Regions from separate parts of the Klebsiella scottii genome, predicted to be linked through region 4. Evidence: predicted binding sites of a transcription regulator. Region 4 holds the regulator's gene; each other region holds the start of a gene.

Region 1 (5,760 bases), 1.3 Mb from region 4:
GTTTTCCTGAGGACGGCCTTCACCCTCTGCTGAAAGAATTTTGTATTCGATTATAAGAGGATTATGGCGAATTAAAAATTCTGGCGCTGAGATTTCTTGAGGAACGACCTTAACCCAAATTCAACGCCCGCAGATGTTTTTAATATTAAGGGTGCAAGGCTGGTAAGCTATCGGCTGCTGGAATGACTAAAAGAAGAGGTCGGGTTTGAATAGCGTTATGCGTCGGGTGGTCTTTTTTGATCTTGATGGAACCCTGCACCAGCAGGATATGTTTGGCAGCTTCATACGCTACGTGTTGCGTCATCAGCCTCTGAATCTGCTGCCGGTGATGCTGTTGCTGCCGCTTATCCTCGGCGGGCTGCTGGTCAACGGCAGGGCGGCGCGCTGGCCGATGAGCCTGCTGCTGTGGGCGTCCACCTGCGGGCGCAGCGAGGCGAAGCTCAAGCGCCTGGAGGCGAACTTCGTCCGCTGGTTTCGCCAGCACGTGACGGCGTTCCCGGTGGTGCATGCCCGGCTAACGGGCTATTTGACCAGCACCGATGCCGACGTCTGGCTGATCACCGGTTCGCCGCAGTCGCTGGTGGAGCAGGTCTATTTTGATACGCCCTGGCTACCGAGGGTGAACGTGATTGCCAGCAGGATGGCGCGGCGCTACGGCGGCTGGGTCCTGACTCTGCGCTGTCTGGGGCATGAAAAAGTGGTTCAGCTGGAGCAAAAAATTGGCGCGCCGCTGCGGTTGTATAGCGGCTATAGCGACAGCGAGCAGGATAATCCGCTGCTCTGCTTTTGCCAGCATCGCTGGCGGGTGACGCCGCAGGGCGACCTGCATCAGCTAGAGTGATAGTGTGTAATGCACGGCCGGCATGTATAATGCGCCCCGCTTTTGCACAGGAGTCCCCGCTTTGTCTGACCATGAACGCAATGATGAATACTGGATGCGTCACGCTTTGACGCTGGCTAAACGCGCCTGGGAAGAGGGCGAAGTGCCGGTGGGCGCCGTGCTGGTACACAATAACCAGGTCATTGGCGAGGGCTGGAATCGTCCAATCGGCCGTCACGATCCGACCGCGCATGCCGAGATCATGGCCATACGCCAGGGCGGGCTGGTGCTGCAAAACTACCGCCTGATTGACGCCACGCTGTACGTGACCCTTGAGCCCTGCGTGATGTGCGCCGGGGCGATGGTGCATAGCCGCATCTCGCGCCTGGTTTTCGGCGCCCGGGATGCCAAAACCGGCGCCGCCGGATCGCTGATCGACGTGCTGCACCATCCGGGGATGAACCATCGGGTTGAGATCGCCGAAGGCGTTCTCGCTGAGTCGTGTTCGGCAATGCTGAGCGATTTTTTCCGCTGGCGGCGGGAAGAGAAAAAGGCGCTAAAGAAGGCGCGCCAGGAAAGCGAGGGCTAGTGGCCCAGCCCGGGGATTTTGAATTTGGCGTTATCGACCAGCGCTTCGGCGCGGAATTTGAAGAACGGTAGCGTCTGCTCTTCCTTTTTATCTACCTCATCCGGCATAACCGCCGGGTAGTCGCCGGCCATCGCCAGCGCCTGCTCGTCCTTGCTCTCCTTCTCGGAAAGATAGCCGACCAGGCTGATATGGTATTTGCGAATATTCTCGACGTAAGCGTACGCTTCATGGCCCCGCGCGTAGCCGTATTTCAGCCTGCTGTAGTAGGATTTTTGGCTGAGAAGCGGGAGGCGCTGCTTTACGTCTGCCCAGCTGTCGGGGTTACCCTTTTGTTTTTTCGTCAGGGCGATGGCGTCAAGAATATGCGCGTAGCCCATATTGTAAGCCGCCAGCGCAAACCAGATCCGCTCATCTTTGGGTACCGCATCCGGAACCTTATTCATCATATCCTGCAGATAACGCATGCCGCCGTTGATACTCTGTTCTGCATCGGTGCGGTCGGTTAATCCCAGGCTCTGGGCGGTGTTTCTGGTGAGCATCATCATCCCGCGAACTCCGGTCGGCGAGGTCGCCTGCGGGTCCCAGTGCGACTCCTGCCATGAAATAGCCGCCAGCAGACGCCAGTCGATCTGTCGGGCATATTTTTCAAACATCGGCTGCAGATCCGGCAGGATATTTTCTACCGCCCGCAGGAAGGTTCGCGTGTCGACATAATCGAAATCGTTGCCGTGCCCGAGATACTTTTCTTCCAGCCGCGCCAGCGTGCCGTCTTCATTAATGTTGTTGAAGAAATCGAGCATCGCCGCCGATAGCGAATTGTCATCGCTCTTTACGCTAAACCAGGTCACCGGCTGCTCATCGGTGATGTCCAGCGCGACCGCCAGCTCAGGATGAACGCGCTGAAACAGGCTGACCGCTACGGAATCGGCGATGGTGTAGTCCAGGTCGCCATCGATGACCGCCTGCATCAGCGCCGTGGTGCCGCGCTTTTCATCGACGCGCCAGCTGAGATCGGGATATTTACTGCCCTTTAGGTTCTGCAGGTCGTTAATGGCGACGTGGCCCGGCGCGATAACCAGCTGGTCTGCATTGAGGTTAGCAAGGGTGCGCGGGCGAGTGCTGCCGACCCGGTAGACCAGCTGCTGCGATACGGAGTAGTAGCTCGGTCCCGGCTGATAGTTCTTCACCCGCTCGGAGTTATAGACCAGCCCTGCGCCGAGCATGTCGGCCTTGCCGTCATCCAGATCGTCAAAGAGCTGGCTGATATTCTGCCGGACGGTGACCTTGAGCTTGACGCCGAGGTAGTCGGCGAACTGCTGCGCCAGCTCGTAATCAAGGCCGTAGGTTTTGTCATTGATGGTCGCAAAGGTCATCGGTGAGTTGATGGTGCTGATCCGCAGCTCTCCGCGCGATATAATTCCCGCAACGCGGTTCTCTGGTTTGCCCGACCACGGGATCGACGGCCACAGGGCAGCCGCCAGCAACAAGGTAACAATGCCGATGAGCAGATAATTAATCTTTAGTTTTTTCAGATAGTTAATCTTCTGCAGCTCTGTGTTCCTCAGCAGACTATGACCAGAAAAAGTAAAAGGTTGTCGATGAATGAGCGGCATTTTGCTTAAGAATGCGCCAGTTGGCAACTTATTCGCGATAGGGGTCACATTTATTGGTAAACACAGGGAATGATTTTATTTCCACGCAAACGGTTTCGTCAGGGCACAGGATTCACTATAATAGCGCCCGTTTCCCCCCTGGCTCATATTGAAAGCTTCGAAGACGAGAGACTTATGATGGAAATTTTGCGTGGTTCGCCTGCACTGTCGGCATTTCGTATTAATAAACTGCTGGCACGTTTTCAGGCGGCCAACATACCGGTAAGCACAATATATGCAGAGTATGTTCATTTTGCCGACCTGAACGCCCCGCTCGGCGGTGAGGATCGCGAGAGGCTGGCACGACTGCTCAAGTATGGCCCAAGCTTAAGTAGCCATACCCCAACCGGTAAATTACTGCTCGTCACCCCCCGCCCTGGCACCATCTCCCCCTGGTCTTCTAAAGCTACCGATATTGCCCATAACTGCGGCCTGGCACAGGTTGTGCGCCTTGAGCGCGGCGTGGCGTACTACGTTGAAGCCGGTACGCTGAGCGCTGAGCAGTGGGCCGTCGTTGCGGCTGAACTGCACGACCGGATGATGGAAAGCATATTTGACGCGCTGGAAGAGGGCGAGAAGCTGTTCGCTCAGCATCAACCTGCGCCGGTCACCAGCGTTGACCTGCTGGGCCAGGGCCGCCAGGCGCTGATCGACGCTAACCTCCGTCTGGGGCTGGCGCTGGCGGAAGATGAAATCGACTATCTGCAGGATGCCTTCAAAACGCTGGGCCGTAATCCGAACGATATCGAACTGTATATGTTCGCGCAGGCTAACTCCGAGCACTGCCGCCACAAGATTTTTAACGCCGATTGGGTTATCGACGGCGAACAGCAGCCGAAGTCGCTGTTTAAGATGATCAAAAATACCTTTGAGAAGACCCCGGACTACGTTCTGTCTGCCTATAAAGACAACGCCGCGGTTATGGAAGGTTCAGAAGTCGGTCGCTTCTTTGCCAGCCATCAGGAAGGGATTTATGACTACCATCAGGAAGAGGCGCATATCCTGATGAAGGTAGAAACGCATAACCACCCGACGGCGATTTCCCCGTGGCCGGGCGCGGCGACCGGTTCCGGCGGCGAAATCCGCGATGAAGGCGCAACCGGACGCGGGGCGAAACCCAAAGCGGGCCTGGTCGGGTTCTCGGTTTCTAACCTGCGCATCCCGGGCTTCGAACAGCCGTGGGAAGAAGATTTTGGCAAACCGGACCGCATTGTCACCGCGTTGGATATCATGACCGACGGCCCGCTGGGCGGCGCGGCGTTTAACAACGAATTTGGTCGTCCGGCGCTGAACGGCTACTTCCGCACCTATGAAGAAAAGGTTACCAGCCACAACGGTGAAGAGCTGCGCGGCTATCACAAGCCGATCATGCTGGCTGGCGGCATCGGCAACATTCGCGCTGAGCACGTCCAGAAAGGTGAAATTATCGTTGGGGCGAAGCTTATTGTTCTCGGCGGCCCGGCGATGAACATTGGCCTCGGCGGCGGAGCGGCATCGTCTATGGCATCCGGTCAGTCTGATGCGGACCTCGATTTTGCCTCCGTACAGCGTGACAACCCGGAAATGGAGCGCCGCTGTCAGGAGGTTATTGACCGCTGCTGGCAGCTGGGCGAAGCCAACCCGATTCTCTTTATTCACGACGTCGGCGCGGGCGGTCTTTCGAACGCGATGCCGGAGCTGGTTAGCGACGGCGGCCGCGGCGGCAAATTCCAGCTGCGCGATATTCTCAGCGATGAGCCGGGTATGAGCCCGCTGGAAATCTGGTGCAACGAATCGCAGGAGCGCTACGTGCTGGCGGTGGCGCCGGACCAGCTGCCGCTGTTCGACGAGCTGTGCCGCCGCGAGCGCGCGCCTTACGCCGTGATCGGCGACGCTACCGAAGAGCTGCATCTGAATATGAGCGACAGCCATTTCAACGACCAGCCGATCGATCTGCCCTTGGACGTGCTGTTGGGCAAAACGCCGAAAATGACCCGCGACGTGCAGACCCTGAAGGCGAAAGGTGAAGCGCTGAATCGCCAGGGAATGACCGTTGCCGATGCGGTAAATCGCGTTCTGCACCTGCCGGCGGTGGCGGAGAAAACCTTCCTCGTCACCATCGGCGACCGTACCGTTACCGGCATGGTGGCGCGCGATCAGATGGTTGGTCCGTGGCAGATCCCGGTGGCTAACTGTGCGGTCACCACCGCCAGCCTCGATAGCTACTACGGCGAAGCGATGGCCCTTGGCGAACGTACGCCGGTGGCGTTACTGGACTTTGCCGCCTCCGCCCGTCTGGCGGTAGGCGAAGCGCTGACCAACATGGCGGCAACGCAGATTGGTGCGCTGAATCGCGTGAAGCTTTCGGCAAACTGGATGGCGGCGGCCGGACACCCGGGCGAAGATGCCGGCCTGTACGAAGCGGTGAAGGCGGTTGGTGAAGAGCTGTGTCCGGCTCTGGGCCTGACTATCCCGGTCGGCAAAGATTCGATGTCGATGAAAACCCGCTGGCAGGAAGGCAGCGAGCAGCGCGAGATGACTTCTCCGCTGTCGCTGGTGATCACCGCTTTTGCCCGCGTGGAAGATGTGCGTCGTACCGTGACGCCGCAGCTCTCCAGCGAAGACAACGCCCTGCTGCTGATTGATTTAGGCAACGGCCGCAACGCGCTGGGCGCGACCGCGCTGGCGCAGGTTTATCGCCAGCTGGGCGATACCCCGGC
Region 2 (5,760 bases), 1.7 Mb from region 4:
GCCCCGATCTTCGCCGTACGCGGCTATAAAGTCGCGGTGCATCCGGTCAAAATACTCCTCCCGCAGGCGCGCCAGGCGGACGTCAAACGGGTCCTCCACCACCGCCAGCGGCGATTGCGCCATGCGCTCGCGCAGGCATTCCGGCAGATGGTTGGCGCCTATCATATGCCCTTCATCCTCCAGCACCCAGCGGCGCTGGCTGGCCGCTTTTTTCAGCATTGCGACCGCGAGGTGGTTTTCAAACGTTGCCTGAGCATGCTGGTCGCGCAGCGTCCGCCCGAACGATGAGCCGCGATGGTGGGCGAGCCCTTCGAGGTCGATTCCGTCGGGCCGCGTGCCGACCAGCTGAGTTTTACCGTTGCCGGTGCAGCCGCCGATAAGCACTATCGAGCGCTGGACCAGCTCCTGCGTCAGCTGGATGGCGGCCTGGCGCAGCGCCTTATAGCCGCCGACGATCAGCGGATAATCGACGCCCGATTCGCGCAGCCACTGCTGAACAATGTGCGAGCGCTGGCCGCCGCGGGCGCAGCAAAGATAGCCCTGAGGATTGCGTAAGCAGGCTTCACGCCACGCCCGCATGCGTTGGGCGCGAATGTCGCCATTGACCAGGCGATGGCCGCGCGCCAGGGCGGCTTCTGCCCCCTGACGTTTATAGCAGGTGCCGACGGCGGCGCGTTCTTCATCGTCCATCAGCGGTAGGTTGAGCGCTGCGGGGAGAGCGCTTTGGCTGAATTCAACCGGGGCGCGTACGTCAATGAGTGGGGTATCCGCGGCGAGAATTGCGCGGTAATCCGTCCCATTATTCATGGGTCTTCCTTTTGCAGTGAAACCGAGATTTTCTGTAAAGCGAAGGAGGGATTCTACGCGCCTGAAGGCGTGCCGGGGAAGGAATAACGCGCTTCCCCCGGCACGAAAGGCTTAGTTAAGCTGTGACTGCGCCCAGAAAATACCGCTGGCGTACTCCGGCGGCAGCAGCGGCTTTAACGCTTCGAGCGTGGCGCTCAGGCGGTCGGTATCGCTGTCGGTGAGGTTCAGGTGGCCCACTTTGCGGCCCGGACGAACCTCTTTGTCATACCAGTGCAGGTGCACCAGCGGCAGCTTCAGCCAGTCGTAATTGAGATCGGTGCCGATCAGGTTGATCATCACCGACGGGCTGTTGACCACCGGCGGCGGCAGCGGCAGGTCGGTAATGGCCCGCAGATGCAGCTCAAACTGGCTGATGGAGGCGCCGTTCTGCGTCCAGTGGCCGCTGTTGTGCACGCGCGGGGCCAGCTCGTTGATCAGCAGACCATCGGCGGTGACGAAGCACTCCATCGCCATGACGCCGACGTATTTCAGCTCTTCCATAATGGCGGACAGCATGCCTTCGGCCTGATCCTGCTGGCGGGCATTGGCCTGCGGGAAGGCCACGCTGGTCCGCAGAATCCCGTCCTGATGCAGGTTGCGGGTCAGCGGATAGAACACCGTGCTGCCATCCTGAGCGCGGGCGCCAACCAGCGACACTTCGCCGGAGAAGTTAATTCCCCGTTCGACGATGCATTCGCCGTAGTTATCGTCGGGCAGCTGCGCGCAGTCGTTCTCACGCAGACGCCACTGGCCGCGCCCGTCGTAGCCGCCCACGCGGCGTTTAACGATAGCCAGCTCGCCCAGGGTCGCGAAAATCTCCGGCCACTGGTTTTTATCCGCCAGCAGCTGCCACGGCGCGGTGGCCAGGTCCAGCCTGTCGAACAGCTGCTTTTGCGTCAGGCGATCGGCAATAATGGGAAACACGTCGCGGTTAACAAACGCCGGGTGACGCGCCAGTTCGCGGGTGAGGGCCGTTTCCGGCCAGCGCTCGATTTCAGCGGTGATGACGCTTTGCTGAAACGGCACCGCTTCAGGATCGGCCTCAAGGCCAACCGGCCAGACCGCGATACCCAGCGGCTCTCCGGCCTGGCGCAGCATGCGGCCGAGCTGGCCGTTGCCGAGGATACAAACCTGCTTCATGCCGCACCCCGTGGGTCCGGATTATCCAGCACTTCATCGGTTTGCGCCTGGCGCCATGCGCTCAGGCGCTGGTGCAGTTCGGCGTCGTGCACCGCCAGAATCTGCGCCGCCAGCAGGGCGGCGTTGGCGGCGCCGGCTTTACCTATGGCCAGGGTGCCGACCGGGATCCCGCGCGGCATCTGGACGATGGAGTAGAGGCTGTCAACGCCGCTCAGCGCAGCGCTCTGTACCGGCACGCCTAAGACCGGGACCAGCGTTTTCGCCGCAATCATGCCCGGCAGATGCGCCGCGCCGCCCGCACCGGCAATAATCACCTGATAGCCGTTGCTTTCCGCGTCTTCGGCGAAGCTGAACAGCTTATCGGGAGTACGGTGCGCGGAGACCACTTCAACATGGTACGGAACGTTCAGGGCATCAAGGATTTCTGCGGTAAACTGCATGGTAGCCCAGTCGCTTTTGGACCCCATCACGATGGCGATACGCGCCGAATTATTGCGGGAAGACATGCGTCTTAAAACTCCTGTGGGTGTGCTTCACACTGCTTTAGAGGCCACAGAGAATAACACGATATACGGGCGAGGAAAACGGTTGCGTAGGCTGATGTCGGCGGAAAATAGCGCGATAATTAAAACGGGAAAGGGATCAGTTCAACGTCGTCTTTGGTGACTTTGACCATCGAACCTTCGCTGTGCCACGCGCCGAGGACCACGCGAAAAGCCGGCATGCCGTTAGCCTCCATTTGGTGGATGGCCGGGCGATGGGTATGACCGTGGATCAGCCACTGTACGCGATGCTTTTCCAGGGTCGCCACTACCGCCTGTTGGTTAACGTCCATAATCTCCATCGACTTACTGCTGTTGGCCGCGGTGCTGTTGGCGCGCATTTTAGCGGCGATACGGCGGCGAATAAACAGCGGCAGGGCAAGGAAAAGACGTTGGATCCACGGCGTATGCACCTTAGCGCGAAACGCCAGATAGCCGGCATCGTCGGTACAGAGGGTGTCGCCATGCATAATTAAAACGCGGCGACCGTAGAGATCGAGCACGTTCTCTTCCGTCAGCAGCGTCATACCGCAGGCGCGGGCAAAGCGCTGGCCGATAAGAAAATCGCGGTTGCCGTGGACGAAAAAGCAGGGGACGCCGGAGCGGGTCAATGCGCTGAGCGCGGCGGCGATTTCCTGATGCAGCGGGTTAGGATCGTCATCGCCGATCCAGGCTTCAAACAGGTCGCCGAGGATATAGAGCGCGTCCGCCTCGCGGGCCTGGCCGCGTAAAAAGCGGAGAAAACCGGCGACGATCGCCGGTTCTTCGGTTTGCAGATGCAGGTCTGCAATAAAAAGTGTCGCCACGAATTATTCGCTGACGCTGACGCTTTTGATCACCACATCTTCTTTCGGCACATCCTGATGCATGCCGCTGCGGCCGGTAGAAACCGCTTTGATTTTGTCTACCACGTCCATGCCTTCAACGACTTCAGCAAATACGCAGTAGCCCCAACCCTGCAGGTTTTCACCAGAGAAGTTCAGGAAGTCGTTATCAGCCACGTTGATGAAGAACTGCGCGGTGGCGGAGTGCGGCGCCTGAGTACGGGCCATCGCCAGAGTACCGCGGGTGTTTTTCAGACCGTTGTTAGCTTCGTTCTGGATCGGAGACTTGGTTGTTTTCTGCTCCATGCCCGGCTCAAAACCGCCGCCCTGGATCATAAAGCCGTTGATAACACGGTGGAAAATGGTGTTGTTGTAGAAACCTTCGCGGCAGTAGTCCAGGAAGTTTTTAACTGTTTCCGGCGCTTTTTCGTCAAAGGTTTTGATTACGATATCGCCATGATTAGTGTGGAAAGTAACCATTTTTGCATCCTGTTCCGATGATTGTGGTGCTTGAACCCAAGGTTGGGCGTGACATAGGGGGCTGTTATAGCATAACCGCGGGGTTGGATCACCTTGCATTGTGTGCTGCTTCGGGGTTGAATTCAGGTTAGAATACGCGGCTTATCACTACACACGTTTACACGGAATCTTCGATGTTAAAAATTTTTAATACACTGACGCGCCAAAAAGAAGAGTTTAAACCTATTCATGCCGGGGAAGTTGGCATGTACGTGTGTGGTATCACCGTTTACGATCTCTGTCACATCGGTCACGGCCGTACTTTTGTCTCTTTTGACGTGGTGGCTCGCTACCTGCGCTTCCTCGGCTATAAGCTGAAGTATGTGCGCAACATTACCGATATTGACGACAAAATCATTAAGCGTGCGAATGAGAACGGCGAAAGCTTCGTGGCGCTGGTCGATCGCATGATTGGCGAAATGCATAAAGATTTTGATGCGCTGAATATTCTGCGCCCGGACCTTGAGCCGCGCGCGACGCATCATATTGCGGAAATTATTGAAATCACCGGGCAGCTGATCGCCCGCGAGCACGCCTACGTGGCGGATAACGGCGACGTGATGTTCTCGGTTCCGACCGATCCGAACTACGGTCAGCTGTCGCGCCAGGATCTGGAGCAGCTGCAGGCGGGCGCTCGCGTTGACGTGGTTGACGTCAAGCGTAACCCGATGGACTTCGTGCTGTGGAAGATGTCGAAAGAGGGTGAGCCGAGCTGGCCGTCTCCGTGGGGCGCAGGGCGTCCGGGCTGGCACATCGAATGTTCGGCGATGAACTGCAAACAGCTGGGCAACCATTTTGATATTCACGGCGGCGGTTCGGATCTGATGTTCCCGCACCACGAAAACGAGATCGCGCAGTCTACCTGCGCGCACGACGGTGAATACGTGAACTACTGGATGCACTCCGGCATGGTGATGATTGACCGCGAAAAGATGTCGAAATCGCTGGGCAACTTCTTTACCGTGCGCGATGTGCTGAAGTTCTACGATGCCGAAACCATCCGCTACTTCCTGATGTCCGGCCACTATCGTAGCCAGCTGAACTACAGCGAAGAGAACCTGAAGCAGGCGCGTTCTGCGCTGGAGCGGCTGTACACCGCGCTGCGCGGTACCGACAGCAGCGTAGCCCCGGCCGGCGGCGAGGCGTTTGAAGCGCGCTTTGTGGAAGCGATGGACGATGATTTCAACACCCCGGAAGCCTATTCGGTGCTGTTCGATATGGCGCGCGAAGTGAACCGTCTGAAAACCGAAGATGCGCAGGCGGCGAACGCGCTGGCGGCGCATATGCGTAAGCTCTCCGGCGTGCTGGGCCTGCTGGAGCAGGAGCCGGACGTGTTCCTGCAGAGCGGGGCGCAGGCGGATGATGGCGAAGTGGCTGAGATTGAAGCGCTGATTCAGCAGCGTCTCGATGCGCGTAAAGCGAAGGACTGGGCCGCAGCGGACGCCGCGCGTGACCGTCTCAACGAGATGGGTATCGTGCTGGAAGATGGCGCTCAGGGCACCACCTGGCGCCGCAAGTAGGCCTGGAGCCGTACCCCGGGCGAGGCGTCCGGGGATGTCAGAGCCTTGCGCGAAATAAATTAAGCGAAATAAAAATGCCGGACCTTCAGGGGCCCGGCATTTTTTTATTCAGCGACGGCAATCAGGCGGTGATGGTTACGCTCTGGCCTTCAAAGCTCACCGTCTGGCCGGCAACGATCTTGCAGCGCTTGCGGGTTTCAACCGCCCCGTCGACTTTAACCAGACCGTCGGCAATGACGATTTTTGCCTGCGCGCCGCTTTCGCTCCAGCCTTCCAGCTTCAGCAAATCGCACAGCTCAACGTGCGGGTGTTTACCCAGAGAAAAAGTCGCCATCTTAGGCCTCCTGAATGTCGTGATACTCTTCGCAC
Region 3 (5,760 bases), 1.3 Mb from region 4:
ATGATATCGTCGATACCTGCGTGGATACTATTATCCGCACGGCGCAGACCGGTAAAATCGGCGATGGCAAAATCTTTGTCTTTGACGTGGCGCGCGTGATCCGTATCCGTACCGGCGAAGAAGACGACGAAGCGATTTAAGTTTTAACCCTCTCCCCGGCGGGGAGAGGGGCATCAATTACAGTACCTTGTGCGGGCCAAAGCATTCGTAATGAATGCGCTCGCTATTGATGCCAAGCGCCACCAGCTGTTTTGCAGCGTGCTGCATAAAGGCTACCGGGCCGCAGAGGTAGAACTGCATCAGCGGGTCGCGCAGGCTCTCTGCCTGAGCGGTCAAATCCATCAAACCTTCGCTATTAAAACGCGCCGCCTGACGGTCCTCTTCGCCAGGGCTGCGATACCAGACGTGAGAAGCAAACTTAGGCAAGGTCGCTCCCAGCGCGCTGACCTCATCGGCAAAGGCGTGAACCTCGCCGTTTTCCGCCGCGTGGAACCAGTTAACCTGCGCCGGATGGCGCGCTTTTGCCAGCGAATCCAGCATTGCCAGCATTGGCGTTTGGCCGACGCCGCCGGAAAGCAGCGTTACCGGAGTTTCGGCGTCAACGGTAAGGAAGAAGTCGCCTGCCGGCGCCGCCAGGTGCACAACATCCCCTTCGCTTGACGCATTGTGCAGCCAGTTCGATACCTGGCCGCCGCTCTCGCGCTTCACGGCGATACGATAGCCTTTGCCATCCGCCTTACGCGTCAGGGAGTACTGGCGAATCTCCTGATATTCAAACCCTTCTGGCTTCAGCCAGACGGCCAGGTACTGGCCCGGCTGATAGTCGGCAACCGGCTGGCCGTCTACCGGCTCCATTTCGAAGCTGGTGATCAGCGCGCTGCGCGGGGTTTTCTTCACGATGCGAAACGCGCGGGTCCCTTCCCAGCCGCCGGTCTTGCTGGCGCTATCCTGATAGATTTCGGCTTCGCGATTGATAAAGACGTTTGCCAGCACGCCGTAGGCTTTGCCCCAGGCATCAAGCACTTCCTGACCCGGGCTGAACATTTCATCCAGCGTCGCCAGCAGGTGGCCGCCGACAATATTGTACTGCTCCGGCCTGATCTGGAAGCTGGTGTGCTTCTGCGCGATTTTTTCTACCGCCGGCAGCAGGGCCGCCAGGTTATCGATATTGCTCGCATAGGCGGCAATAGCGTTAAACAGCGCCTCACGCTGATCGCCGTTACGCTGGTTGCTCATATTGAAGATTTCTTTGAGTTCTGGGTTATGAGCAAACATGCGATCGTAGAAATGGGCGGTCAGCTTCGGACCGGTTTCGACCAGCAGGGGAATGGTGGCTTTGACCGTAGCGATGGTTTGAGCGTCGAGCATAGCAGCTTCCTTTAGTGTTATCTTAATGATGCATTTCAAATGCATCTTATATAAATAACCCTGCAATGTAAATGGTTCTTTAACACCCTGCATTGAAACAGTTACAACGTGAAGAATTTGCATCACAAACCTGAAAAGAAATCCGTTGATAATCGTAGAGGCGTTATTGCTCAAAGCCTTGTGTCATGCGGAGCCAAACGTTTGCGTAAAATCGTTTGTCAAGACCTGTTATCACAGAACGATTCAGTTATACTGTGGGCCGTCGCCCAAAAAGGCCCCTTTTTAGAGCTGTAATCTATTGTTAGCTGAGCAGGAGATGCGGATGTTAAAGCGTGAAATGAACATTGCCGATTATGATGCCGAACTGTGGCAGGCTATGGAGCAGGAAAAAGTACGTCAGGAAGAGCACATCGAACTGATCGCCTCCGAGAACTACACCAGCCCGCGCGTTATGCAGGCACAGGGTTCTCAGCTGACCAACAAATATGCCGAAGGCTATCCGGGCAAGCGCTACTACGGCGGCTGCGAATACGTTGATATCGTCGAGCAGCTGGCTATCGATCGCGCAAAAGAGCTGTTTGGCGCTGACTACGCCAACGTGCAGCCGCACTCCGGTTCTCAGGCTAACTTCGCGGTTTACACCGCTCTGCTGCAGCCGGGCGATACCGTTCTCGGTATGAACCTGGCGCAAGGCGGCCACCTGACTCACGGCTCCCCGGTTAACTTCTCCGGCAAACTGTACAACATCATCCCTTACGGTATTGATGAGTCCGGTAAAATTGACTACGAAGATATGGCGAAGCAGGCGCAGACCCATAAGCCGAAGATGATCATCGGCGGCTTCTCTGCCTATTCCGGTATCGTTGACTGGGCAAAAATGCGTGAAATCGCAGACAGCATCGGCGCATACCTGTTCGTCGATATGGCGCACGTTGCGGGCCTGATTGCCGCGGACGTTTACCCGAACCCGGTTCCGCACGCTCACGTTGTCACCACAACCACGCACAAAACCCTGGCGGGTCCGCGCGGCGGCCTGATCCTGGCGAAAGGCGGCGACGAAGAGCTGTACAAAAAGCTGAACTCTGCCGTATTCCCAAGCGCTCAGGGCGGCCCGCTGATGCACGTTATCGCCGCGAAAGCGGTAGCGCTGAAAGAAGCGATGGAGCCAGAATTCAAAGTCTACCAGCAGCAGGTAGCGAAAAACGCCAAAGCGATGGTAGAAGTGTTTCTGAACCGCGGCTACAAAGTGGTGTCCGGCGGGACTGAAAACCACCTGTTCTTGCTGGATCTGGTTGATAAGAACCTGACCGGTAAAGAAGCTGACGCTGCCCTGGGCCGCGCCAACATCACCGTGAACAAAAACAGCGTGCCTAACGATCCGAAGAGCCCGTTCGTGACTTCCGGTATCCGTATCGGTTCTCCGGCTGTAACTCGCCGCGGCTTTAAAGAAGCGGAAGTGAAAGAGCTGGCAGGCTGGATGTGTGACGTTCTGGACAACATCAATGACGAAGCGGTAACCGAGCGCGTTAAAGGTAAAGTTCTGGATATCTGCGCACGCTTCCCGGTTTACGCATAACGCTGAGCCGCTGAAAGCGAATAAAAGGCCGCGAATGCGGCCTTTTTTACGTCTGTCGCCCGGTGATTAACGCCGGTCGAGCGAGATGGCGCCCGGGCCGACTATCGCCAGCAGCAGGAAGGCGCCGGCAATGCTGACGTTTTTATAGAAGTTAATCATATTTGGCAGCACCGCATCGCCGGACATATCCCAGAAATGGTGGCCGATAACCGCCGTGCCCAGAGTATAAAAAATAAAGATGACCGCCAGCGGACGCGTGAAGAAGCCGAGAATAATCAGGATCGCCGCCGGGACCTCCATCACGATGGCGATAACGGCCGCCAGCGTCGGCAGCGGCGCGCCGGATGACGCCATATACTGCACGGTGCCGCTAAAGCCCAGCAGTTTGGGGTAGCCAAAGATGATAAACAGCAGCACGACGGCAATACGCGCAATCAGCAGCAGTACGTGGCGCGAGGAACCAAAATCAAAATAGCGTAATGCGTTCATAACCAGCACCTTATGAAAGACGAGTTATTTAAACGTAATACACAATTTTGCTCCCCGCCACGCGCCGCCCAGGATTAGCGCAGCGTTTGTAGCTGCTCCTCAATGTACAGATAGCCGATGCCCATCAGCTGCTGCGCTCGGGTTAGCTGGCCGAAGCCGATTTGGGTAGCGCGAGTGCGAGGGGCATCCCGATGATCAAAAGGATTAAACCCGATCTGCCTGATGATGGTATTCAGCCACTCCTCGCCAAAGCCGCAACTGCGACCGTACAATAATATATTGTTTATATTTAATATATTCAGGAAGTTGTAGAGGCTGAGCCCGATGGCGTTTGCGGAGTCTTCCACCCACGTATGAAGGCGAGAATCACCCTGCTGCCATTTTTCGATCAGGGCATCGATGGTCAGAGCTTCCGGATTATCCGCTAGATCGGGCTGCGTTTTAAGCCATATCCGCGCCTGCTTTTTCAACGCGCTGAGGGAGGCCACGGTCTCCAGGCAGCCATAGCGTCCGCAGTCGCAGGCAACGCCATCAGGATTGATAATGGTGTGGCCAATCTGGCCGCTGCCATAAAGGCTACCGCGCCAGACCTGGTCGTTGATAACAAAGGAGGAGCCAATACCGTAATCGACGTTGATAACGCAGAAGTCCCGATACTGCCCGTCATTTTGCCATTTCTCCGCCAGTGCCAGCATGACGCAGTCGTTATCGACCATTACGCGAACGTTGAGCTTTTCTTCCAGCAGATATTTCATCTCCACGGGTTGCTTCCAGGGAGCCTGCGGCATGGTCTGTGATACTCCCGTTCCCGCATCAACCTGCCCGTGAACCGCCAGCGCCAGATTGATTTTATGCCTGGGCCAGTTTTTACGGTACTGATGCCAGCATTTCTCAATCGCTGCCAGTAATGCCTGAGGCGTTGGGGCGTCAATGGCGTGGTATTCGACATCGCCTTTCGCACTCAGGCAGGCGTTTCCAAGCTGACACTCGATACTGGTGGGCGTGATGTTCATACACAGGGTCCAGTCGCCGTCGGGCGCAATAAGCCAGGCGCCGCTGCTATGGCCGCGGGCGAGGCGGTCGTCCTGCACGTTGACCACGCGTCCTTCTTCTTCCAGCTCCTGGAGGATATTGCTGACCGCGGGGATCGAGATTTGTGCCAGCCGTGCGAGCGCCGATTTACTGGCCCGTTTCTTACGGTACAGATACTCCAGCAGCACGCCCTTGTTGTAATGGCGGATTTGCTGATTGTTAATGCAGGCTTTCATAAACTAAACCTTGTTAACTAAATTGCGTGATTATTGTGCGTAAATGCGCTGATTCTGTCTATTAAACTGTTCTCATTATTTCACTTCAGTATGTCTTGTTAACTTTGAGGGCATTATGAGTTCAGTAAACGTTTGGCAGGAAACGGTACATATTCCAACCTATGAAACGGGGGCTCAGGACGTTCATCCCATGTTTCTGGAAAATCGGGTTTATCAAGGGTCTTCCGGGGCGGTGTATCCCTATGGCGTGACGGATACGCTGAGTGAGGAAAAAACGCTAAAGGCCTGGCAGGCGGTGTGGCTGGAAAATGATTACATCAAAATTATGATTCTGCCCGAGCTGGGAGGCCGGGTGCACCGAGCGTGGGATAAGGTCAGACAGCGTGATTTCGTTTATCACAATGATGTCATCAAGCCCGCGCTGGTTGGCCTGCTTGGCCCGTGGATCTCCGGGGGGATTGAGTTTAACTGGCCGCAGCACCACCGTCCCACCACCTATATGCCGGTTGATTTTACGATTAGCGAAAATGACGATGGCTCAAAAACCGTTTGGGTTGGCGAGACGGAGCCGATGCATGGGTTGCAGGTGATGACCGGGTTTACTCTGCGTCCGCAGCGCGCGGCATTAGAGATTGGTAGCCGGGTCTACAACAGCAACGCCACGCCGCGCCATTTCTTGTGGTGGGCGAACCCTGCGGTTAAGGGGGGCGATGGACATCAAAGCGTATTCCCGCCGGATGTGACTGCGGTATTTGATCACGGCAAGCGCGCGGTTTCAGCGTTTCCGATTGCTACCGGCACCTATTACAAGGTGGACTATTCGGCCGGCGTCGACATCTCGCGCTATAAAAATGTCCCGGTACCGACCTCCTATATGGCGGAAAAGTCAGAGTACGATTTCGTCGGCGCCTGGTGCCACGATGAAGATGGTGGGCTGCTGCACGTCGCGGATCATCACATTGCGCCAGGGAAAAAACAGTGGAGCTGGGGTTACAGCGAGTTTGGTCAGGCGTGGGACAGAAATCTGACAGATGATAATGGTCCTTACATCGAGCTGAT
Region 4 (5,760 bases):
CAGCACCGGCGAAATATAGGTATAGAGGGTGAACATCGCCCCGGCTCCGAGCACGGTGGTCAGCAGCGCGGAGAGCACCTGCGGCCGCATCAAAACCGACAGCTCCTCCTTCACGTTCGGCCGCTGCCCTGCGCTGCCTTTTGGCAACGAGAACCACAGGCCGATCATCGCCACCAGGCCAAGACCCGCCGTGGCAAGAAAGGACATGCGCCAGCCGATGGTTTCACCCAGCCAGGTCGCCGCCGGGACGCCGCCAATGTTGGCGATGGTCAGCCCCATAAACATAGTTGCCACCGCGCTGGCCTGCTTGTGTTTAGGGACCACGCTCGCGGCCACCACCGAGCCGAGGCCGAAGAAGGCGCCGTGGTTCAGGCTGGTGATAATGCGCGAAAGCAGCAGCGTGGTGTAATCCGGCGCCATTGACGAGAGGACGTTGCCAAGGGTGAAAATAGCCATCAGGAAAATCAGCGCACTGCGGCGCGCGCGATGCGACAGCAGCAGCGTCATCAGCGGTGCTCCGACCATCACGCCGATAGCATAGGCGCTGATCAGCATCCCCGCGGCGGGAATAGACACATCCACGCCTTTAGCGATAACCGGCAGTAATCCCATCGGGGAAAATTCGGTCGTACCGATACCAAACGCCCCAACGGCCAGCGCTAACAGGGGAAAGTTGATTTTCATTCAATGACTCCAGCAAACCGTCCTCAGCGACGGTATCTCATCAGAAGTCAAAAGCATGACATCAATCACAGAAAAACAAAAGTAAACGAAATGGCAAAAGATTTTTGCGAATTTGATAATAATGCGCGGGAACGGGGGGAAAGGAGCCTCTCCCCCGAAAAAATTAGTGCAGTACGGCGGTCAGCCCTGCGGCCACGATCAGACCCAGTACAATAATCGTCGTGGTCAGCGAAAACTTTAAATCTGTATCCATCAATTTTCCCCCTGATTATCCCCACAAGAAAAGTGAGCCTGCTCATTTTTGCACAATATTGCACAAAAATCTTCTGAGATTTAGGGTGATGCACATTTTTACTCTTCCCCTTTGCCGCAAGATCGGACAAAATCCCACGCTAATTTGAAAGCGTATCGGCCATTGACCCCTTCCTGTCGTTCTGTGTCGTTTCCCGACGTGATGCAATGTTGAACATTGTGCTCAGGGTGTGTATAGGCAAACGTTTCCGTATCGATAATCAGACGATCAGGTCAAGGTCTGGAGAGAGAAGTAATGGCAACAATTAAAGATGTAGCGAAGCGCGCAAACGTTTCCACTACAACAGTTTCACATGTAATTAACAAAACCCGTTTTGTGGCTGAAGAGACCCGCAACGCGGTATGGGCTGCCATCAAAGAGCTGCACTACTCTCCGAGTGCGGTGGCGCGCAGCCTGAAGGTTAATCACACTAAATCGATCGGTCTGCTGGCTACCAGCAGCGAAGCGGCCTATTTCGCCGAGATTATCGAGTCCGTTGAGAAGAGCTGCTTCCAGAAGGGCTACACCTTGATTCTGGGCAACGCCTGGAACGATCCGGAAAAGCAGCAGGCCTACCTGTCGATGATGGCGCAAAAGCGCGTCGACGGCCTGCTGGTGATGTGTTCCGAATATCCGCAGTCGGTGCTGTCCATGCTGGAAGAGTACCGCAACATCCCGATGGTCGTCATGGACTGGGGTGAGTCCAAGGCTGATTTTACCGATTCGGTGATCGATAACGCCTTTGAAGGCGGCTATATGGCCGGTCGCTACCTCGTTGAGCGCGGCCACCGTGAAATCGGCGTGATCCCGGGCCCGCTGGAGCGCAATACCGGCGCCGGACGCCTGGCCGGTTTTATGAAAGCGATGGAAGAAGCGCAGATTAGCGTCCCGGAAAGCTGGGTTGTTCAGGGCGACTTCGAGCCGGAATCCGGCTACCGCGCCATGCAGCAGATCCTCAGCCAGCCGCATCGCCCGACCGCCATATTCTGCGGCGGCGATATCATGGCAATGGGAGCCATCTGCGCCGCCGACGAAATGGGCCTGCGCGTCCCGCAGGATATTTCGCTCATTGGCTATGACAACGTGCGCAACGCCCGCTACTTCAGCCCGGCGCTGACCACCATCCATCAGCCGAAGGATTCACTCGGCGAAGCCGCATTCAATATGCTGATGGACCGTATCGTCAATAAGCGCGAAGAGTCGCAGTCTATCGAAGTTCACCCGCGACTGGTCGAGCGTCGCTCGGTGATCGACGGCCCGTTCGTCGACTACCGCCGCTAATCCTGCCGTGGCGCCGGCTATTCCGGCGCCCGCAGCCACTCCCGATTTAACGTTTCGCTGTCGCCAAGATAGTCCAGCAGCCAGGAGAGAGCCGGTGAGATATCGCTCTGCTGCCAGGTCAGGCAGCACGCGGCGTCCGGGAACGGATTTTCCAGCTCCAGCGCCGTCCACTCGCCGCTATCGATCCGCGGGCGGGCAAAGTGCGACGGCACCATGCCGATGCAGAGTCCGGCCGACAGGCAGGTGGCCGAGGCGTCCCAGTCCGGCACCACCACTCTCTTCTGGTTATCCAGCAGCCACGTCGTGCGCTTGGGCAACGAACGCGACGTATCCTCCCTGACCAGCGACGGCCAGTTGCGCAACGTGTCATCGCTCAGCGGGCCGCTCATTTTCGCCAGCGGATGGTGGCTGGCCACCACGCAGTGCCAGCTCAGCATGCCCATATCACGAAAGGCGTAGCGTCCGCCGACCGGAATCGAGCGGGTCGCGCCGATGGCCAGCTCCACGCGGCCGTCGGCCAGCGCATCCCAGACGCCGTTAAACACCTCCTGAAAGACAATCAGCTCGACGTCCGGAAAGTGACGATAAAAATCGACAATCATCTGCCGCATCCGCGCCGGCTTAACGATATCGTCAACCGCGATCGAGAGCTGCCCGCGCCAGCCGTTGGCGATCTGCTGGCACTGACGGCGGGTGATCTGCATTTTTTTGATAACAGAACGCCCTTCCTGTAAAAACCACACGCCGGCCGGCGTGAGCTCAACGTCCCGGTGGCGTCGCTCAAAGAGCGGAACGGCCAGCCATTCTTCGAGCTGACGCACGGTGTAGCTGACCGCCGAGGGTACACGATGCAGCTCCTGAGCCGCCGCGCTGAAGCTGCCGTTGCGCGCAACCGCATCAACCACTTCAAGAGAGTATTCGGACCACATATTCTGCCTGCAAATTTTTTGAACGCATGTAACAAATATTAGCGTTTCACAAGCCAGAATGCACTCCCTACACTCAGCGGCATCTTACCTGCATCAGAAGAAAGAGAACTTTATGCAACAACCTGGGAAAGGATTTTTGGTTTGGCTGGCGGGCCTCAGCGTGCTCGGCTTCCTGGCAACCGATATGTATCTGCCGGCGTTTTCGGCGATCCAACAGGATCTCAACACTTCGGCGGCTTCTGTCAGCGCCAGCCTCAGCGTGTTTCTCGCCGGTTTCGCCATTGGTCAGCTGTTCTGGGGCCCGGTCTCCGATCGCTACGGGCGCAAGCCGGTGCTGCTCAGCGGCCTGGCGATCTTCGCCGTCGGCTGCCTTGGCATGCTGTGGGTGCAGAACGCGACCCTGATGCTGGCGCTGCGATTTGTGCAGGCCATCGGCGTCTGCGCGGCGGCGGTAACCTGGCAGGCGATGGTCACCGACTATTATCCAGCCCAACGTACTAACCGCATCTTCGCCACCATTATGCCGCTGGTAGGTCTATCGCCGGCCCTGGCACCGCTGCTCGGCAGCTGGCTGCTCGCCCATTTCGACTGGCAGGCTATCTTCGCGACCCTGTTGGTCATCGCCCTGCTGCTGATGCTGCCCGCGTTACGCCTCAAGCCGGTGAGCAAGCCCGAGAGCGGTACGCAGAAAAAACTGACCTTCCTGGCGCTGCTGCGCTCACGCGAATATAGCGGCAACGTGCTGATTTACGCCGCCTGCTCCGCCAGCTTTTTCGCCTGGCTGACCGGCTCGCCGTTTATTCTGCATGACATGGGCTACGGGCCAACCGCAATCGGCCTGAGCTACGTGCCGCAGACTATCGCCTTTTTAATCGGCGGATACGGCTGCCGGGCGGCGCTGCAGAAATGGCAGGGGCAGCAGCTGCTGCCGTGGCTGCTGGTCATTTTTGCTATCAGCGTTGCCGCCACCTGGCTGGTGGGACTGCAGCAGGATGTCTCCATCGTGGCGCTGATGGCACCGTTCTGCGTGATGGCTATCGTTAACGGCGGGATTTACCCGATTGTCGTCGCTCAGGCCCTGCGGCCATTCCCTCAGGCCACGGGTCGCGCCGCCGCGCTGCAGAATACCCTGCAGCTCGGACTGTGCTTCCTGACCAGCCTGCTGGTGTCGACGCTGATTGCCACCCCGCTGCTCACCACAACCAGCGTGATGCTGGCCTCCATCGCGCTGGCCGGGCTGGGGTATGTCATGCAGCTGCATACAACCCGTCTGAGCACCGAGTCGTCACACGCATAAAAGGGTTTCAGTGATGTTACGGTCCAGTAATTAGCCTGCTAATATCTTTTTATTGAAAGCCTTAAAATAGGGGCCTATACTGGATCCCGTATCACATAAATAGAAAGTTTATCGATATTAACGGGGGCAGGATGCCTCCCGTTTAACCATGGAAGGCCTTTCGGCAAGGGTTATCTCCCTTCCTCTGTTCTACGTCGGATAGCAGCTTCACGGATTTTTCCGTGAGATTTCTCACAATGCCAAAAAAAGCGTCTACGCTGTTTTAAGGTTCTGATCACTTGGGCGTGATGGAGAAGCTATGAGTTCATCGTGTATAGAAGAAGTAAGTGTACCAAATGATGACTGGTACCGAATTACAGCTGAGTTACTCGGTCGTGCGGGTATTGAAATTAATGGCCCCGCTCCCGCCGATCTACGGATAAAAAACCCCCTCTTTTTTAAGCGCGTACTACAGGAAGGGTCTCTGGGGTTAGGTGAAAGCTATATGGACGGCTGGTGGGACTGCGAGCGTCTGGATATTTTCTTCCACAAGGTGCTGCGCGCCGGGCTGGAAAACCAGCTTCCCCGCCATATCAAAGACACGCTGCGTATTGCTGCCGCTCGCCTGTTCAATCTGCAAAGTAAAAAACGTTCCTGGATAGTCGGCAAAGAGCACTACGATCTTGGCAACGATCTTTTTAGTCGGATGCTCGATCCCTATATGCAATATTCCTGTGCTTACTGGAAAGAGGCGCAATCTCTGGAAGAGGCCCAGCAGGCTAAATTAGATCTTATTTGCCGTAAGCTGCAGCTTGAGCCCGGGATGCGGGTGCTGGATATTGGCTGCGGCTGGGGCGGTCTGGCCTATTACATGGCAAAAAATTATCACGTTAGCGTGGTTGGCGTGACCATTTCTGCCGAACAGCAAAAAATGGCCCAGCAGCGGTGTGAAGGATTAGACGTCACTATCCTGCTGCAGGACTATCGCGACTTACATGATAGTTTTGACCGGATAGTTTCCGTCGGTATGTTTGAGCACGTGGGGCCGAAAAACTACGCAACCTATTTCGATGTAGTCGACCGAAATATGAAAGCGGACGGTCGTTTTTTACTGCACACCATCGGTTCAAACAAAACGGACCTGAGCGTCGATCCGTGGATCAATAAATATATCTTCCCTAACGGCTGCCTGCCGTCGGTACGCCATATTGCGCAAGCCAGCGAAACGCATTTCGTTATGGAAGACTGGCACAATATAGGCGCCGATTACGATACCACGCTGATGGCCTGGTACGAGC

What was found. The regulator PurR, encoded in region 4, represses purine synthesis genes. The targets are predictions, from matches to a motif close to CANGCAAACGTTTGCNTG.
Region 1: a site for PurR is predicted at 3,105-3,122, ahead of purL (phosphoribosylformylglycinamidine synthase). Genes of this name have one in related genera too.
Region 2: a site for PurR is predicted at 2,564-2,581, ahead of purE (5-(carboxyamino)imidazole ribonucleotide mutase). Genes of this name have one in related genera too.
Region 3: a site for PurR is predicted at 1,559-1,576, ahead of glyA (serine hydroxymethyltransferase). Genes of this name have one in related genera too.

The regions. Positions count from the first base shown of each region.
Region 1 is NZ_JARXNI010000020.1:28,895-34,654, forward strand. Features, by position in the region: gene yfhb (phosphatidylglycerophosphatase C) at 218-841, shown strand; gene tadA (tRNA adenosine(34) deaminase TadA) at 903-1,409, shown strand; gene mltF (membrane-bound lytic murein transglycosylase MltF) at 1,406-3,022, opposite strand; gene purL (phosphoribosylformylglycinamidine synthase) at 3,197-5,760, shown strand, end outside.
Region 2 is NZ_JARXNI010000020.1:2,988,887-2,994,646, reverse strand. Features, by position in the region: gene mnmH (tRNA 2-selenouridine(34) synthase MnmH) at 1-807, opposite strand, end outside; gene purK (5-(carboxyamino)imidazole ribonucleotide synthase) at 919-1,986, opposite strand; gene purE (5-(carboxyamino)imidazole ribonucleotide mutase) at 1,983-2,492, opposite strand; gene lpxH (UDP-2,3-diacylglucosamine diphosphatase) at 2,612-3,334, opposite strand; gene ppiB (peptidylprolyl isomerase B) at 3,338-3,832, opposite strand; gene cysS (cysteine--tRNA ligase) at 4,006-5,391, shown strand; gene ybcJ (ribosome-associated protein YbcJ) at 5,513-5,725, opposite strand; gene folD (bifunctional methylenetetrahydrofolate dehydrogenase/methenyltetrahydrofolate cyclohydrolase FolD) at 5,727-5,760, opposite strand, start outside.
Region 3 is NZ_JARXNI010000020.1:40,378-46,137, forward strand. Features, by position in the region: gene glnB (nitrogen regulatory protein P-II) at 1-140, shown strand, start outside; gene hmpA (NO-inducible flavohemoprotein) at 178-1,368, opposite strand; gene glyA (serine hydroxymethyltransferase) at 1,691-2,944, shown strand; gene QFI97_RS07970 (DoxX family protein) at 3,011-3,433, opposite strand; gene QFI97_RS07975 (ROK family transcriptional regulator) at 3,508-4,701, opposite strand; gene QFI97_RS07980 (DUF5107 domain-containing protein) at 4,817-5,760, shown strand, end outside.
Region 4 is NZ_JARXNI010000020.1:1,299,274-1,305,033, reverse strand. Features, by position in the region: gene QFI97_RS13815 (MFS transporter) at 1-684, opposite strand, end outside; gene cydH (cytochrome bd-I oxidase subunit CydH) at 848-937, opposite strand; gene purR (HTH-type transcriptional repressor PurR) at 1,232-2,257, shown strand; gene punR (DNA-binding transcriptional activator PunR) at 2,275-3,186, opposite strand; gene punC (purine nucleoside transporter PunC) at 3,299-4,483, shown strand; gene cfa (cyclopropane fatty acyl phospholipid synthase) at 4,782-5,760, shown strand, end outside.